Regions from separate parts of the Methylotenera sp. E1MeOHC1 genome, predicted to be linked through region 1. Evidence: predicted binding sites of a transcription regulator. Region 1 holds the regulator's gene; each other region holds the start of a gene.
The links. The regulator sigma-54, encoded in region 1, starts transcription at its own class of promoters, with help from an activator protein. The targets are predictions, from matches to a motif close to TGGCACNNTTCCTGCT.

Region 2: ACSSU7_RS09705 (TorF family putative porin) is a predicted target of sigma-54. The motif match lies at 1,635-1,650, and genes of this name have one in related genera.
Region 3: ACSSU7_RS06405 (pilin) is a predicted target of sigma-54. The motif match lies at 1,391-1,406, and genes of this name have one in related genera.
Region 4: ACSSU7_RS08830 (ammonium transporter) is a predicted target of sigma-54. The motif match lies at 2,059-2,074, and genes of this name have one in related genera.

Annotation. Positions count from the first base shown of each region.
Region 1 is NZ_CP196025.1:2,201,234-2,205,154, forward strand. Features, by position in the region: gene lptA (lipopolysaccharide transport periplasmic protein LptA) at 1-275, shown strand, start outside; gene lptB (LPS export ABC transporter ATP-binding protein) at 312-1,034, shown strand; gene ACSSU7_RS10330 (RNA polymerase factor sigma-54) at 1,031-2,608, shown strand; gene hpf (ribosome hibernation-promoting factor, HPF/YfiA family) at 2,754-3,080, shown strand; gene hprK (HPr(Ser) kinase/phosphatase) at 3,117-3,921, shown strand, end outside.
Region 2 is NZ_CP196025.1:2,068,755-2,072,675, forward strand. Features, by position in the region: gene ACSSU7_RS09695 (ammonium transporter) at 1-232, opposite strand, end outside; gene ACSSU7_RS09700 (P-II family nitrogen regulator) at 244-582, opposite strand; gene ACSSU7_RS09705 (TorF family putative porin) at 646-1,581, opposite strand; gene ACSSU7_RS09710 (accessory factor UbiK family protein) at 1,760-1,990, shown strand; gene ACSSU7_RS09715 (YifB family Mg chelatase-like AAA ATPase) at 1,996-3,486, shown strand; gene metH (methionine synthase) at 3,550-3,921, shown strand, end outside.
Region 3 is NZ_CP196025.1:1,407,941-1,411,861, forward strand. Features, by position in the region: gene ACSSU7_RS06395 (YVTN family beta-propeller repeat protein) at 1-292, shown strand, start outside; gene ACSSU7_RS06400 (SRPBCC family protein) at 496-1,032, shown strand; gene ACSSU7_RS06405 (pilin) at 1,478-1,837, shown strand; gene ACSSU7_RS06410 (cyclic nucleotide-binding domain-containing protein) at 1,952-3,070, opposite strand; gene ACSSU7_RS06415 (3',5'-cyclic-nucleotide phosphodiesterase) at 3,137-3,919, opposite strand.
Region 4 is NZ_CP196025.1:1,870,778-1,874,698, reverse strand. Features, by position in the region: gene ACSSU7_RS08835 (hypothetical protein) at 10-651, opposite strand; gene ACSSU7_RS08830 (ammonium transporter) at 673-2,010, opposite strand; gene hemW (radical SAM family heme chaperone HemW) at 2,258-3,502, opposite strand; gene ACSSU7_RS08820 (hypothetical protein) at 3,509-3,730, opposite strand; gene rdgB (RdgB/HAM1 family non-canonical purine NTP pyrophosphatase) at 3,723-3,921, opposite strand, start outside.

The DNA.
Region 1 (3,921 bases):
ATGTGGTGCATGGCGATTACATTATGTACGACGCGAATGCTGAGTATGCCGAGGTGATTGGCGGTAATTCGCAGTCTGCGACACCAGGCTCAGGGCGCGTGCGTGCGGTGATTCAGCCTAAAAACAAAAAAGCACCAGTAGAAATTAAGCCGGTGGAGCCTGCCAATAAAGCTAAGCCAGATGCTTCTAATGGCAGTGGCCCAATCCCTACGGTTAAAGACACAAGATTCAGCCGTACTTTGGAAGTCAGCAAAAGCGCTGGCGCCGCTCAGTAGTTTTTGAAACGATAACCGCATGATAAGTGAACAATGATGAGCGAATTAACTGTAGAAAGTTTGCGTAAATCCTACGGTGCCCGTACGGTAGTGCAGGATATCTCTTTAACGATTAAGAGTGGTGAGGTGGTGGGTTTGTTGGGCCCCAATGGCGCAGGTAAAACGACCAGTTTTTACATGATCGTGGGTTTGGTCGCGTTGGATGCCGGTAAAATTGCCTTGGACGGTGCAGAGCTAAGCCATATGCCGATTCATATGCGTGCCAGAATGGGCTTGTCTTATTTGCCGCAGGAGGCTTCAATCTTTCGTAAATTGACGGTATCTGAAAATATTTTAGCCATCTTGCAATTGCAGGACATCTCGGAAGAGGAAATGTCTGAGCGCTTGGAGTCGCTGCTTGAAGAACTGCACATTACACATATCCGCGACAGTGCTGCGGTGAGTTTGTCTGGCGGTGAGCGTCGCCGTGTGGAGATTGCGCGTTGCTTGGCTTCAGACCCTAGTTTTATTCTGTTAGATGAGCCATTTGCCGGGATTGACCCGATTGCAGTGATTGATATTCAGCAAATCATCCGCTTTCTAAGTGCGCGCAATATCGGCGTGCTGATTACTGACCATAACGTACGTGAAACCTTAGGCATATGTGATCGAGCCTATATCGTGAATCAGGGGCATGTATTTGCTTCGGGCGTGCCCAGTGAAATTGTTGCAGACGAAAGTGTGCGCGAAGTGTATTTAGGTAAAGATTTCCGCCTATGAAGCAAGGGTTACAACTAAAGTTTTCACAGAATCTATCACTGACTCCTCAGTTGCAGCAGGCTATTCGCCTGTTACAGCTTTCAACGCTGGAGTTGAATCAAGAGATTGATGTGCTGATGCAGACTAATCCCTTGCTTGAGCGGGGTGATGATACAGAGGATGAGTATGGCAATGCCGTAGAGCCTGTTGCAGATGGTGCGGATTTATCTGCCGCCAGCCTTGAGTCTGCTGAAGCTAAACCAGGTTTAGACGGTTTTGATAGCGAGTACGCAGAGTCGACGAGTGAGTTCAGCAGCTCGGAATCTGGGATGTCTAGTGCTGCTGATACAGCTGAGTCCGCGGAGTTTGATGTGTCGAGTGCAGAGTATGCGGACACATTTTCGGCTGAGTTTAATGATGAGTTTGATGAGTTTTCAAACGGCAGTCGCTGGGATGAAAACACTATGCCAGCGGATGACGATAGTGACTTCAAGCCACAAGAAACCTTGCAGACGAGTTTGCGTGAGCACTTACTCTCTCAGTTAAAGCTGATGCCGCTGTCTGAGCGTGATCAGTCGCTGGTGCTAATGTTGGTCGATAGTATTAATGATGACGGATATCTGGAGCAGTCATTAGAAGAAATCGCCGAGCTGATGCCTGAAGAGCTGGAAATTGATGCGATGGAACTGCAAACTGCATTGCGCCATGTTCAGCATTTGGATCCTGCAGGGGTCGGTGCACGTAGCCTAAGTGAAAGTTTGCTGCTGCAACTTGAAGTGCTACCTAAATTTACACCGCATTTGGCGTTAGCCAGCTTGGTTGCAAAGCACTACCTGCCTGTATTGGCCTCGCGTGACTTTGTGAAGCTGCGTAAAGAGCTAGGTTGTGACGAGGCAACCTTAAAGCAGGTGCAGCAGTTGATTACTAGTTTAAACCCACGTCCTGGCAGTGCTTTTAGCCATATAGGCTCAGAACACTACATACAGCATGAAGTGATCGTTAAAAAAGTAAAGGGTATCTGGATCGCAAGCTTGAATGATAGTGTGATTCCTAAACTGAAAATCAACCAGCTGTATGCCGGCATCTTGAAGCGCAACCGTGATAGTTCCAGTCAATACTTGCAAAGCCAGATGCAGGAAGCCAAGTGGATGATTAAAAATATCCAGCAACGCTTTTCTACTATTTTGCGCGTATCGCAAGCGATTGTAGATAGGCAGCGCAACTTTTTGGAATATGGTGAAGTCGCTATGCGTCCATTAGTGTTGCGGGAGATTGCGGATGAGCTTGATTTGCATGAATCGACTATTTCGCGGGTGACTACCAATAAATACATGCTGACGCCGCGCGGTATTTTTGAGCTCAAATACTTTTTTGGCAGTTCGGTGGCGACAGAGGCTGGTGGTACCTGTTCTGCAACCGCAATTCGCGCGTTGATTAAACAGTTGGTCGATCAAGAAAATCCAAGGAAGCCGTACTCAGATAATCAGATTACAGACTTACTGGCAAAGCAGGGAATTGTGGTCGCGCGGCGCACGATTGCAAAGTATCGTGAGTCTATGAGCATTGCGCCGGCAAGCCTCAGAAAATCGTTATAAGTTGATTGTTGAAGACTACGTAAAAAATTGTTGTTTTCCTTGCCACAGACCCAATGAAAAGTTGTAAACTGAAATTGTTCTGTAAGTCTTAATCACGAATCTCTGGCAATTAATATTTGCGGAATATTTTCAAAAGGAGCAAGTCATGAATTTACAATTAACAGGTCATCATTTAGAAATAACGCCCGCTTTACGTGACTATGTCACCAGTAAATTAACTAAAATCAGCAATCACTTTGATCATGTGATCGATGTCAAGGTGACCATGAGTGTCGAAAAGCTGGCTCAAAAGGTTGAAGCTACACTGCATGTGCCTGGTAATGATTTACACGCAGAATGCCAAGATGAAAATATGTATAGTGCAATCGATATGTTGACCGACAAGCTGGATCGTCAAGTGGTGAAACATAAAGAGAAAAATACGAATCATCACAAAGCGAATGGTGCAGTTAAGCATCAAAACATTGACTGAGTTTTTTAGTATTTAATTCTTTTTGTTACCTTAAATATGGCTCAATTCAACGTCGCTGAGCTATTCAAACAAACCCGCCGTAAACTCAAGTTAAGTTGGGTTGCAGGACTCAACGGCGGGTCAAATACTCTCACCAGCGAAACAGTTACCAAACCATCCTTGGCGCTCATCGGCCATCTTAACTTTGTGCATCCTAACCGAGTGCAAGTGTTAGGCTGTGCTGAGATGGACTACCTTACCAATTTGCCCACTGCCGATGCAGAGCGTGCAATTAATAATTTATTTTCTACCGATTTGGCAGCTGTGATTGTTGCTAACGGTGAAAAAGTACTTGATATATTGTTGGCCGCGGCCAATCTGCACAACGTTCCATTATTTACCTCTACCTTACGTAGTCCTGAGCTCATGGATATTTTGAGCCACTTCTTGGCGCAGGCAATGGCTGAGACTATCAGCGTGCATGGCGTGTTTATGGAGGTGCAGGGTTTTGGCGTGCTACTTAAAGGCGAAGCCGCTATCGGTAAGAGTGAGCTTGCATTAGAGCTCATTTCACGCGGGCACCGATTGATTGCCGATGATATTGTGGATTTTTTCAGAATATCGCCTGAACGCATTGAGGGGCGTTGTCCGCCCCTGTTAGAGGACTTTTTAGAAGTCCGCGGTCTGGGTATTTTAAATATACGCGCATTGTTTGGTGACAACGCGGTTAAACCTACCAAGCCTTTGGATTTAATTATTCAGCTAGAAAAAGCTGATTTGCAAACTTTGCAGATGTTAGACCGACTAAGCATTAAAACCCAGCATGAAGAAGTGCTTGGCTTAAAAGTGACCAAGGTACATA
Region 2 (3,921 bases), 130 kb from region 1:
CGGTTGCAATTAACATCCATGCTGTATCACCTTTATTTGGTACTGGTGCAGGCGCAGCTGCCGGAGCAACCTCTGTCGCAGCAGGTGCAATTGCTGCAGCAGCTGCTTCGGCAGCTGGCGCAACAGCAGTAGCGGCTTCAGCCACTGGTGCGGCGTCTTCTGCGTATGTGTTACCCGTGAAGCCTAAGCCTAGCATGGTAACTAACGCAAACATCGAGAGTAGTTTCTTCATCATTGATCCCCTTATAGAGCTTCTACACCGGTTTCACCGGTACGAATGCGGTAGACTTCTTCTAGATTAAAGATAAAAATCTTACCGTCGCCAATTTTACCTGTAGCTGCAGATTTCTCAATCGCATCTACTACTTGGTCTAGTAATTCATCTTTAATCGCTACTTCTAGTTTAACTTTTGGTAAAAAGTCTACTACGTACTCAGCACCACGATACAGCTCAGTGTGGCCTTTTTGGCGTCCAAAACCCTTCACTTCGGTTACAGTGATGCCCTGTACACCGATAATTGAAAGTGCCTCGCGCACTTCGTCAAGCTTAAACGGCTTGATAATTGCGGATACAAATTTCATGTATGTCTCCTTTAGTTGTTAAGAACAATAACGGGCGCTACGCCCGTTATTCTACTGAAAAATTTAGAACGTGCGACCGATAGTCACAACTACACGATCAGCGCTTAAATCTTTAGCTTGTTTGCTGCCATTAAAGCTTGAGCCACCGTAGCCTTTATTGCCCCAGTAACTGCCATTGGTGTTGCCAACATAGTAAACGCCTGCATTCCAGCCTTCAGAATTAGCAATCTTGAATGCTTTGCTTAAGCCAAGTTTGTAATCTGTGTAATCAGGATTGCCACTTTCATTTGTTGCTGAAGGTTGTTGACCTGAACTTGAGATGTAATCTTTATTCAGTTTACCGGCAACGTTTAAGTGGCCAACGTGAGCAACTAAAGTTAATTCGTACCATGGTAATGGGTATGCTGCATTTAATTCAAGGTAGGTTGTGCCGCTAGTGCCACCATCCCAACCAGTTTTCTTCTCAGCGCCATACCAGTCACCTAATGTCACAGAAGCTTTTGCACTTAGCCATTTGTATGACAAGCCAAAGTTAGCTTCATATGTATCCCAGCGACCACCTTGTGGTGTTTGTTTAACACCAGGTGCTGTGTTGTATGTGTATTTGCTCCAGCTACCACCTGGATAAAAGTAACCAATTGCACCTACAGAGTAGCCTAAGCCATCTACTGCTGGGATAGAGCCGTTGTAGCCAGCGTAAGCGTCTAGTTCTACAGTAGCATCTGGGAATGTGTTTGGTGTAACGCTTGAGCCCCATGCACCAGCATAAAAACCGCTTGAGTGAGCAACGTCTATACCGCCTTGAACAGCTGGTTTATGCCATGATTGTGAAACACCGCGTGCATAGTAATCTGAAACAAAGCCAACGTTTGATGTTAATGACCAAGCAGATTCTGGTGCTTTAACTGCTGTGTCTGCAGCAGGCTCTTCTGTTGCAGAAGCAAACGAAGGTAAAGCGAGAGTACTTAAAACAGCTAGTGTTAGTATTGATTTACGCATGCTATTAACTCCAAGTTAAAAAAGGTTATCTAAAAATTCTACGATTTTGATTAAGCAATTGCCGTGCCAATAATAAAAGTGTTTAAAATCAATGTGATATTGAATTGTATGATTGCTGCGTTTATATAATGCTGGTAAATAATCTGCTAAACTAGACTTTATTACTAAGGAATTTAATATGTTAGACACACATAAAATTAACGAAATATCTAATAAAATCAAAGAGGTAATGGCAACGTCACCTTTGGCAGATGTTGAAAAAAATATAAATGCACTATTAAAGGGCGCATTCACCAAAATGGAGCTTGTGACGCGAGAAGAGTTTGAGGTGCAGGCGGAGGTGCTACGTCATACGCGCGAAAAGCTAGAGGCACTAGAGGCTAGGCTGGCTGAGTTGGAAGGAAAGTAAGTCATATGAGCTTAGCCGTATTGTATAGTCGTGCGCTTACCGGCATGGATGCGCCGCAGGTAGTGGTGGAAGTGCATCTTGCCAATGGCTTGCCTAGCTTTACAATAGTGGGCCTGCCTGAAGCCGAGGTGAAGGAGAGTAAAGACCGTGTGCGTGCGGCCTTGCAGACGGCACAGTTTGAGTTCCCAGCGCGGCGCATCACGGTGAATTTGGCGCCTGCCGACTTGCCCAAAGAGAGTGGGCGTTATGATTTACCTATCGCGTTAGGGATTCTTGCAGCTAGCGGCCAGATTCCTGCAGCGGCTTTATCTCAATACGAGTTTGCGGGTGAGCTAGCGTTAACCGGTGAGTTGCGCCCAGTGCGCGGTGCATTAGCCATGACTTATAAGTCATATCAAAGTGGGCGCGCCTTTATTTTGCCTACCGAAAGTGCGGTCGAGGCGGCATTGGTGAACGGTGCGGTCATTTACCCTGCAAAAAATTTGCTAGAAGTGTGCGCACATTTAAGCGGACGCACACTATTGGTGCAACTAGATGCGCAGCGCCAAGCGCAACCCATTATTTATCCTGACTTTAGTGAGGTAAAAGGCCAGTCTGGCCCCAAGCGCGCGTTGGAGATTGCCGCGGCTGGCGGCCATAGTGTGATTATGAGCGGGCCGCCCGGCACCGGTAAAAGTATGCTGGCAAGCCGGTTTGTAGGCATATTGCCTAGCATGGCAGAAGACGAGGCGCTCGAATCCGCTGCGCTACAGTCGCTCAATGGTCAATATAAAGTAGAGCACTGGAAGCGGCGCCCATTTAGGTCTCCCCATCATACGGCTTCAGGTGTCGCGTTGGTGGGTGGCGGCGGTGTTCCGCGCCCAGGTGAAATTTCATTGGCGCATCGTGGTGTTCTGTTTCTGGACGAACTTCCTGAGTTTGATCGTAAAGTGCTGGAGGTGTTGCGAGAGCCTTTGGAAAGTGGTCATATTACTATTTCGCGCGCGGCGCGTCAGGCTGATTTCCCAGCACAATTTCAGTTAATTGCTGCCATGAATCCTTGTCCTTGTGGGTACTTGGGGCATTTCAATAATAAGTGTCGCTGCACGCCAGATCAAATTTCTCGATATAAAGGCAAAATTTCAGGTCCACTATTAGACCGTATAGATTTACATATAGAAGTAGCAGCCTTAAAAGAGGATGAACTGACCAAGGCTGCTGATGCAGAAGCTAGTGATGTTATTCGTACCCGTGTTGAAAAGGCACGTGACTTGCAGTTAGCGCGTCAAGGTAAAGCAAACTTTGCGCTTGGCAGTGGAGAAATAGATACGCACTGTTCGCTTGATGCGGCAGGTTTAGCTTTGTTAAAAACTGCGATATCACGCCTTAATTTGTCAGCACGCGCTTATCACCGCATTTTAAAAGTAGCGCGCAGTATTGCCGATTTAGCAGGGGAGGTTGATATTAAACCTGTGCACCTTGCCGAGGCTGTGCAATATAGGCGTGGCGAAGTATAGAACTAGCTACAGCAACCTGATACTTGCATGATAAAATTGAGAAAATTTTAACGACTGATTTTCATGGCTCAATTAACGATTTCCCCGATAGAAACCCAATTACGCACTTTGCTGGCGCAGCGCATCCTGATTTTAGATGGTGCGATGGGGACCATGATTCAGCAATATAAGCTGACAGAAGCGGACTATCGTGGCGAGCGCTTTGTTGATTTCAAAGCACCAGCGGGCGAGCGTGAGCTGTTTGTAAAAGGCAATAACGAACTATTGACCTTAACTCAGCCTGACATTATTCAAGAGATTCACGAGAAGTACCTGGCTGCTGGCGCTGATATCATAGAAACCAATACGTTTGGTGCCACCGCTGTTGCGCAAGATGACTACCATATGGCGCATCTGGTGTATGAAATGAACGTAGAGTCGGCTAAGCTAGCAAAG
Region 3 (3,921 bases), 790 kb from region 1:
TCACCCCTACTGCGCTGCATTTAGCGCAGATGAAAAAACACTCTACGTCACAAACACGCAAGACGATAGCGTCACCGTACTGGATATTGCCAATAGCAAAGTAATTGCCTCCATCAACGTAGGTAGCACACCAGAAGGCATCAGTATCGACCATACAAACCATCGTGCCTATGTTGCCAACTGGGGCAGCAACAACGTAAGCGTGATTGATACCAACACCAACCAACTATTAACAACAATCAACACTGGCGAAAAAAGCCGCGCATTTGGTCAATTTATTTTAAGCCCATAGTTTCAGTTAGCAAGATTTGCAAGTATGCACAAACCAAGCTAATCTCGCCTACATGTCAACCAAGCTGTATTCACCGCGTTGAATACAGCACAAACCACTTTACAATTGCAGATTCGGGTTCTCATAAATTCAGATTCTAATTTATAATGTATTGTTGTTTTTGAACAGTTCCTCTCATTATTGAGATCTTTGGAGAAAAGTGAATGAAAAAAATCCTAGCGTTAATCGCACTTGGCTTAACTACAAGCTTAGTTTCTATATCAGCATCTGCACATGGCCCATCACCACTTAAGGTTGATAAGTCTGTAACTATTAAAGCTGAGCCAGCTAAAGTTTGGGCATTAGTAAAAGACTTTGGCAACATGCAAAAATGGCACCCAGCAGTGACCAATACTAAGTTAGAGAAAAAAGGCGAAGATACATTTAGAACGCTAACCCTTAAAGACGGTGGCACGATTCTTGAGAAACTACGCAGCGCAGATGAAGCTGACATGAAAATCCGTTATGAAATCGTATCAAGCGGTTTACCTTTAACTGACTACAATGCATACATCGTAGTTAAAAAGGGCGCGAACCCAGGCGAGTCTACAGTGCAATGGGTTGGTCGTTTCTACCGTTTATACAAACTAAATCCACCTATCCCAGCTGGCCAAGATGATGAAACTGCATTAAATGCAATCAACGGCATTTACGATGCCGGTTTAGCTGGTCTAAAAAAGGCAGCTGAATCGTCAAAGTAAGTGACCGCGACGGCTCTCAAAATGGAGCATCGACAAAATGGTCACTGATGCAATGGCTACGTGACCTTTTTTGACAGTTTGAGCGGTATAAAATACAAAAAATTGTCAGTTCAATAAAAAAGCGGAATATAAATTCCGCTTTTTTATTGCCTATTAAGCACCGCAATCAAGATATTTTTTAAGCTAAAAGCAGCAATGTGCGCATTAAGCATTCTTAAATAAAATACAGAAACACCATTAAATCTGTTTAAATACAAAATGTTATAAGATAGCCGCTCTGAAAAATATGTTAGAAACCTCACACCTCAACTTAATAATATTTTAAATTCAACAAATATATACAACAAGCTCAAACAACTGGCACAGCAGTTGCTTATTAAAACCCAAGCAGTACTTTTAACCACAGTGTGAAAACACTTAAATATTTTTACTAAAGGAAACTAAAATGAAACAAGTACAAAAAGGTTTTACCTTGATTGAGTTGATGATTGTAGTTGCAATTATCGGTATTTTGGCGGCTGTAGCATTGCCGCAATACAAAAACTATACAATTAAAGCTGCTAATAACGCATGTTTAGATGAAGCATCAGGTGGCGCACGTGCGATTACCACATCAAAACAAAGTGGTGACGTATCAGTGTACCCTACGCTTACCAATAAAGCATGCTCAACAGCTTTCCCTACAGCACCAGCAACTGATACAGCAGCCGCAGCGTTAACAGGTACCTACGATATGACTGCCGCAGCACCTGGCACGAAAACAATTACCTGCTCATATGACTCAGGTAGCTGCACAATGCCTTAATAAATGATCAATTAGTTATAAACTAATTTAATCAAACAAAAGCCCATCAATATTTGATGGGCTTTTTAGTATATACATCAATATAACTAGGCAATGCTCAATACTTAAGCTGCACTAAATACCAGCCCCCCTAGCACCTCCGTTTAACACCACTACATCAAACCCTTGTTGCGCCAATATAAATGCCGCCGCCGAACTACGACGCCCCGTTTGGCAATACACTACATAAGTAAGTTTGCGATCTAAGTCTGAAATTTTTTGCCGAGTCTCATTTAAAGGCAAGTTAATCGCACCATCAATGTGGTCATACTGATATTCAGAAGGTAATCGTGCATCCACCCAAATTGCGCCGTCAGCAACTTTAGCTTCAGCAGCCTCTCTACCAATCTGCGTGAGCATAGGATCTTTAAGCAACTCAACAAAATCACGTTTATTAAGTCGTAACAACTGCCCATCTGTTTTCATTGTTACTGTAGCATTGCGCTTATTGTCTGAAACTAGCGCCTCTTCCCCAAACGCATCCCCCTCATTTAACACAGCAACCGCCACAGGCGCTGCATTAACGCCATCAGCGCGACTGACCAGCAAAGAGCCACGCTCAACTAGATAATAGTAATCTCCCACTGCGCCTTGCTGAATAATTACTTGCCCAGCAACCGTACTGATACGCTCCATACGTTGAAACATTGCTTCAATATTAGCCACAGGCACTTTACTAAAAACACCTGACTGTAATTTAGACACACTAAACACACTTGTATCACGCATCCATTCAACAGGCGTTCTGCTAGATTTCCCATCATCGGTGTTGTGCACACTTTTTAGCACATCATCTCCGGTAGATAGCTGATCCCATGTCATCATGATATCTAACAGGTCATTATCTATACGCAAAATCTCTATATCAGTACGCGCAATGCTATCAACCAAGTTCTGATCACAAGCAATGGGATGCCTGGCTGCAGTATCATCCCCTCGCAATATCACCTTCTCATCATTGAGAAACCTTAGCTCCAATTCACCTTTAATTAGATAAACTGCCTGTTTTGCATTGGAGATATTCATGCGCAACGGATCAATCCCTTGACTTACCTTCTCCACAAAGCATAAGCCTGCAAGCTCACGCTTACGGCCAGCGGAGAGCTTGGCAAGAGGTTCAAAAGTGTTTAATAATGCAAGTACAGCTGTAGTCATTTGAGCGTAAGTATCTAAGTAATTAGGGTTGTGTGACATATATTGCCTACCGATAGGTATAGTTGATGCTAAATCTTATGGCGATACCAGTGTTATTTAAGCAAATTACAGCTCAAAAACCTGATGTCGATTTAGTGCTGTAATGGGTAGCCTAGGATTACCCTCAGCAATTTCACGCATAATATGCACATCCTCACCTGGTTTTAAGTGCGTAATGTACACTTTAAGCGCACTTGTCAGATGCACTGCATTTAATTTTTCCAACTCTTGCAACAGCATGGATGGACACAGGTGTTTAGACAAGATTGCCAATTCGAGCTCGCTATTGCTAAAAGCTGTTTCTATTATTAAGTATTTAAGGTGAGTAATATGATTCACCTCATGCCATAGCGCATCACAGATGGTTGTATCGCCAGTATAAACCAAACTGTGTTTTGTACCTTTAATATGATAACCAACAGCGGGCACTACATGATGCACAGGTAGCGCAGTGATAGTACGCCCCCTTAACATCACCGGTTGCCCAAGCTTGATTTCCTGATAACGTAGAAAAGGCGCAGCACTATTCGGAATCTGATTAAAATCTGGCCATATTTTCCAATTAAAAATATGTGCCTGTAAAATAGCCAGCGTTTCCTGTGTCGCATATAGCGTAATAGGTTCGCTACGAATGCCCATGACGGTATCTAATAAGAGCGGGATAAAGGCAATGTGATCCAAATGCGAGTGAGTCACAAATATGTGGCTAATCTTGAGTAATTCATCCATCGACAAATCACCAACACCTGAGCCCGCATCAATCAAGATATCCTGATCTAGCAACAGCGATGTTGTGCGGTAGTCTCCGCCGATACCACCACTACAACCAAGTACTTTAAGTTGCGCCATTT
Region 4 (3,921 bases), 330 kb from region 1:
TATTGTTATCTAAAGTAAATCATGCAGGTTAAATTGCAACTGAATTGCTTCAGCTTCAACTGCATGTGTAGCTTGCGATAACAGTCTATCGGCTTTTACTGGGCCGTAATATTCGCATAGTGCAATGTAGTTGAGGTTGATGAGCTTTTGCAGGGTAGCCAATTCAAAATTACATGGAAACATTGCGTTGCGGTTAATAAACCAGTCTTTGAGAGTGCTGGCGTGCTCGTTACTCAGTTTAAGATGGGCCAGATTTCTTAATATAAAGTCGATGATGCTTTTTTCGGTCATTTCATCAACGGCGGTCCATAGCCGGGTAGAGAGTGCGATAAATATCGAATTTTTTGCATCAAGCACCACCTCGCAGGCACTTTCATCCGACATAGTCAGCTTGCCAATTTGCGAGCCGGGGTCGCTTAATAGCAGTGACTCGGGTGACTCCAGCGCGGCAATGAGCGCACTTAAAATTTGCGTACGTATTCTTCTTAAGTCATCTGTGGTGCAGCAGCGTGTCACAAAACTTGCCAGGGCATAGGTAGGTTTGGACGAAAACTCGCTTTCCCACATGCTTAATGCTGGCGCCAACTCAGCAGCGTTTAGAAATGGTTTGAGGCCGGTATAAATGGCACGACGTCTTAATACTAAGTCCATGATGGTTCTTGTAATTTCTGCTTATAGCTTCTGTAAGTGAGGTAAGTGCTCGGTCTTGTAAGCTGCGTTGTGCGTGAATTCCGGGTATGCAATCTCGCCGTGTTCGGTAATGTCTAAGCCGCGCTGTTCATGCATGGTGCTCACACGCAAACCAAATGTGATTTTGATTAAGCCGTACATAATCAGTGCCGCGAAGAACACCCAAATAAAGGTTGCGCTAATGCCGATCAGCTGCACAATGATTTGATCGCCATTAAACATATTGCCTTTTAAGAATATGCCTGCGGCTAATGTGCCCCACACGCCGGCAAAGCCATGAACCGAAATCGCGCCTACTACATCATCGATCCGTACTTTTTCCAGTAGCTGCACGCCTAGCACAGAGATAATGCCGCCGATAAAGCCTGTCAATACTGCGTAAGGCACATCCATGGTGGCACAGCCGGCGGTAATGGCCACCAAGCCTGCAATACTGCCATTCACCGTGCTGCTAATTAAAATAGGTTTACGTAAAATAACGCTAATGAATAATGCGCTAATGGCCCCCGTCGCCCCAGATAGTTGCGTATTGAGTACAATCAGCCCAATATTGGTGCTTGCTTCCAAGGTGCTGCCAGCATTAAAACCAAACCAGCCAAACCATAAGATAAAACCACCCAGACCCAGCATGCCGACATTGTGGCCAGGAATGCTATGAATCGTGCCGGTTGCGCTAAAGCGCCCTAAGCGCGGCCCCAGCAAGATGACACCTGCCAGCGCACACCAGCCGCCAAGCGAGTGCACGACGGTAGAGCCGGCAAAATCAATAAAGCCCATTTGTTTTAGCCAGCCGTTGCTATTCCAGATCCAGCTGCCTAGTACTGGGTAAATAATGGCTGTAATGCCGATAGCGCCAAATAAATAGGATAAGTAGTTAGTGCGCTCTGCCATAGCGCCACTCACAATGGTGGCGGCTGTGGAGGCAAACATAATGTGAAAGAACAGCAGGGTAAACTCCCAATCGCCACCATAACTAGGCGCGAAGTGGTCGGTACCTAGCCACCCGGTTGGATTGAGGCCAAACATAAAACCGTAGCCAAGCAGCCAGAACAGTACAGAGCCTACGCATAAGTCCATGTAATTCTTCATCATAATGTTCACGGCATTTTTAGAGCGTGACATGCCAGTTTCGAGCATGGCGAACCCTGCTTGCATTAAAAATACTAATGCGCCTGCCAGTACTACCCATACACTATTGATGGCAATGGTGGACTCGGTTGGGTGGGCAACCGCACCGCCCACAGCGCCAGCAAAAGCCGCAGATGGCATGAGTAATGCTAGGGTGAGGCCGGGTAGCAGTAAACGAGTGTTTCTTTGCATAAAAGACCTGTTCAATATAGAGGCGTTATTATTGTGTCGTTACACAAAAGCAATATATGTGCCACAGGTGGGGTGATGTAGGGATGGGGTTGGTCGGAAAATAGTGGTCGCTAAATATGCATGTTTAGCTGTTGGATTGACCGGTTGATGGCAGCGCTGGTGCAGTATATGTGTAAATGCACTGCTACTACATGCTTTTAATATCAGGCAGCCGTACTCTGGTAGCTGCGCTGATCTAGGATGGCGGCTAGTTTAAAAAGAATTGGAGCAACTCGTTAAGATAGCGTTGGCCGAGCAGTGTTGGTTTGATATAGCCATTTTCAATAATGAGTAGCTTCTTTTGCTGCGCTTCTCTGATGGCTGGCTCCAAGCTAATGAGACTAAGCCCAGTGTGCTGCTGGAATAAGCTTAGCGGTACGCCGTCAATCAGCCTGAGTGCATTCATCATGAACTCAAAGCCTAGCGCATCCTGGCTAACGATGGATTCACGCTCCACCGCATTGCCCTGCATGGCTTGCTCCATATAGGCTTTGGGGTGTTTAGGGCGGGTTTCTCGGGTGATTTTATCGTGATAGCTTAATTTGCTGTGAGCGCCTGCGCCTATGCCTAGGTAGTCACCAAACTGCCAGTAATTCAGATTATGCCGCGCCTGGCTGTCTTTTTTGGCAAAGGCAGAGGTTTCATAATGCTCATAGCCGTGTTGCGCTAGTAAGTTTTCAATTTCCACCTGCATTTCCGCACTGGTGTCATCATCAGGCAGGCTCGGTGGCGTATGGTAAAAAGGCGTGTTGGGCTCTAGTGTTAAATGATAAAACGAGAGATGGTCTGGGTTCAGGGCAACGGCCTGTTTTGCATCTGCTAATGCATCCGCTAATGATTGGTTGGGCAAGCCGTACATCACGTCCAGATTCACGCGGTCAAACGTGGATAGCGCTAACTCTGCAGCGTTAATCGCCTGCTTGTCGTCATGAATGCGGCCTAACGCTTTTAAATAGCCAGCATTAAAGCTTTGTATGCCGAGTGAGAGCCGGTTCACACCCGCTTGTTTATAACCGGCAAAGTTGGCAATGTCCACGGTGCCTGGGTTGGCTTCTAGCGTGATTTCAGCATCGTATTCCAAGGGTGTAAGTGCGCGAACCTGGCTTAAAATGGTGTCAATCGCCTCGGGTGAAAATAGGCTGGGTGTGCCGCCACCAAAGAAGATGCTTTTAATTTTTCTGCCCCACACTTTGGGGGTGGCAAGCTCTAAGTCTTTGATGAGTGCTTCAACATAGGCCGCCTCTGGCAGTTCGCCGTTTTTATGGCGACTTTCGTGTGAGTTAAAGTCACAATACGGACACTTTTGCACACACCATGGGATATGAATGTATAAACTGAGGGGAGGCGGATTGCTCAGGCCCGACAGCGTAGCTGCGCCTGCCAGCGGCGCCACGGTGTTAATCGACTGCGGCACAAACTCGGCCGCAGCTTTGATTTCAATAATCTTTTTAATGGTCAATTACCTTTGGTAGGGATTAATCAGCGCATCTACCAGTTGGTGTAATGCTTCGCGCATTTGCTGCTCGGATACTTCCATCAATAAACCGTCTTCCAGCGCATCTTGTGCAATCTGTTTCAGTTCATCAAAGTTTTCTGTCATTACTTTAACTTTTTCGGTGCATGAGACTACGCTGCCATCATCACGTAACCATTTAGGCCATGCTTGCTCTGGCTTAGTCATGGCTGAGCCTTTCTAGCTTTTGCAGTAGTTTGACCATGGCATGGCCACGGTGACTAATGCGGCTTTTAATATCTAAGGGTAGTTCTGCTACCGTTTTATCGGTTTTTGCATCCAAAAACAACGGGTCATAGCCAAAGCCATCCGTACCGCGCAACTCATTGAGTATCTCGCCTATCCATTGCCCTTCTGCA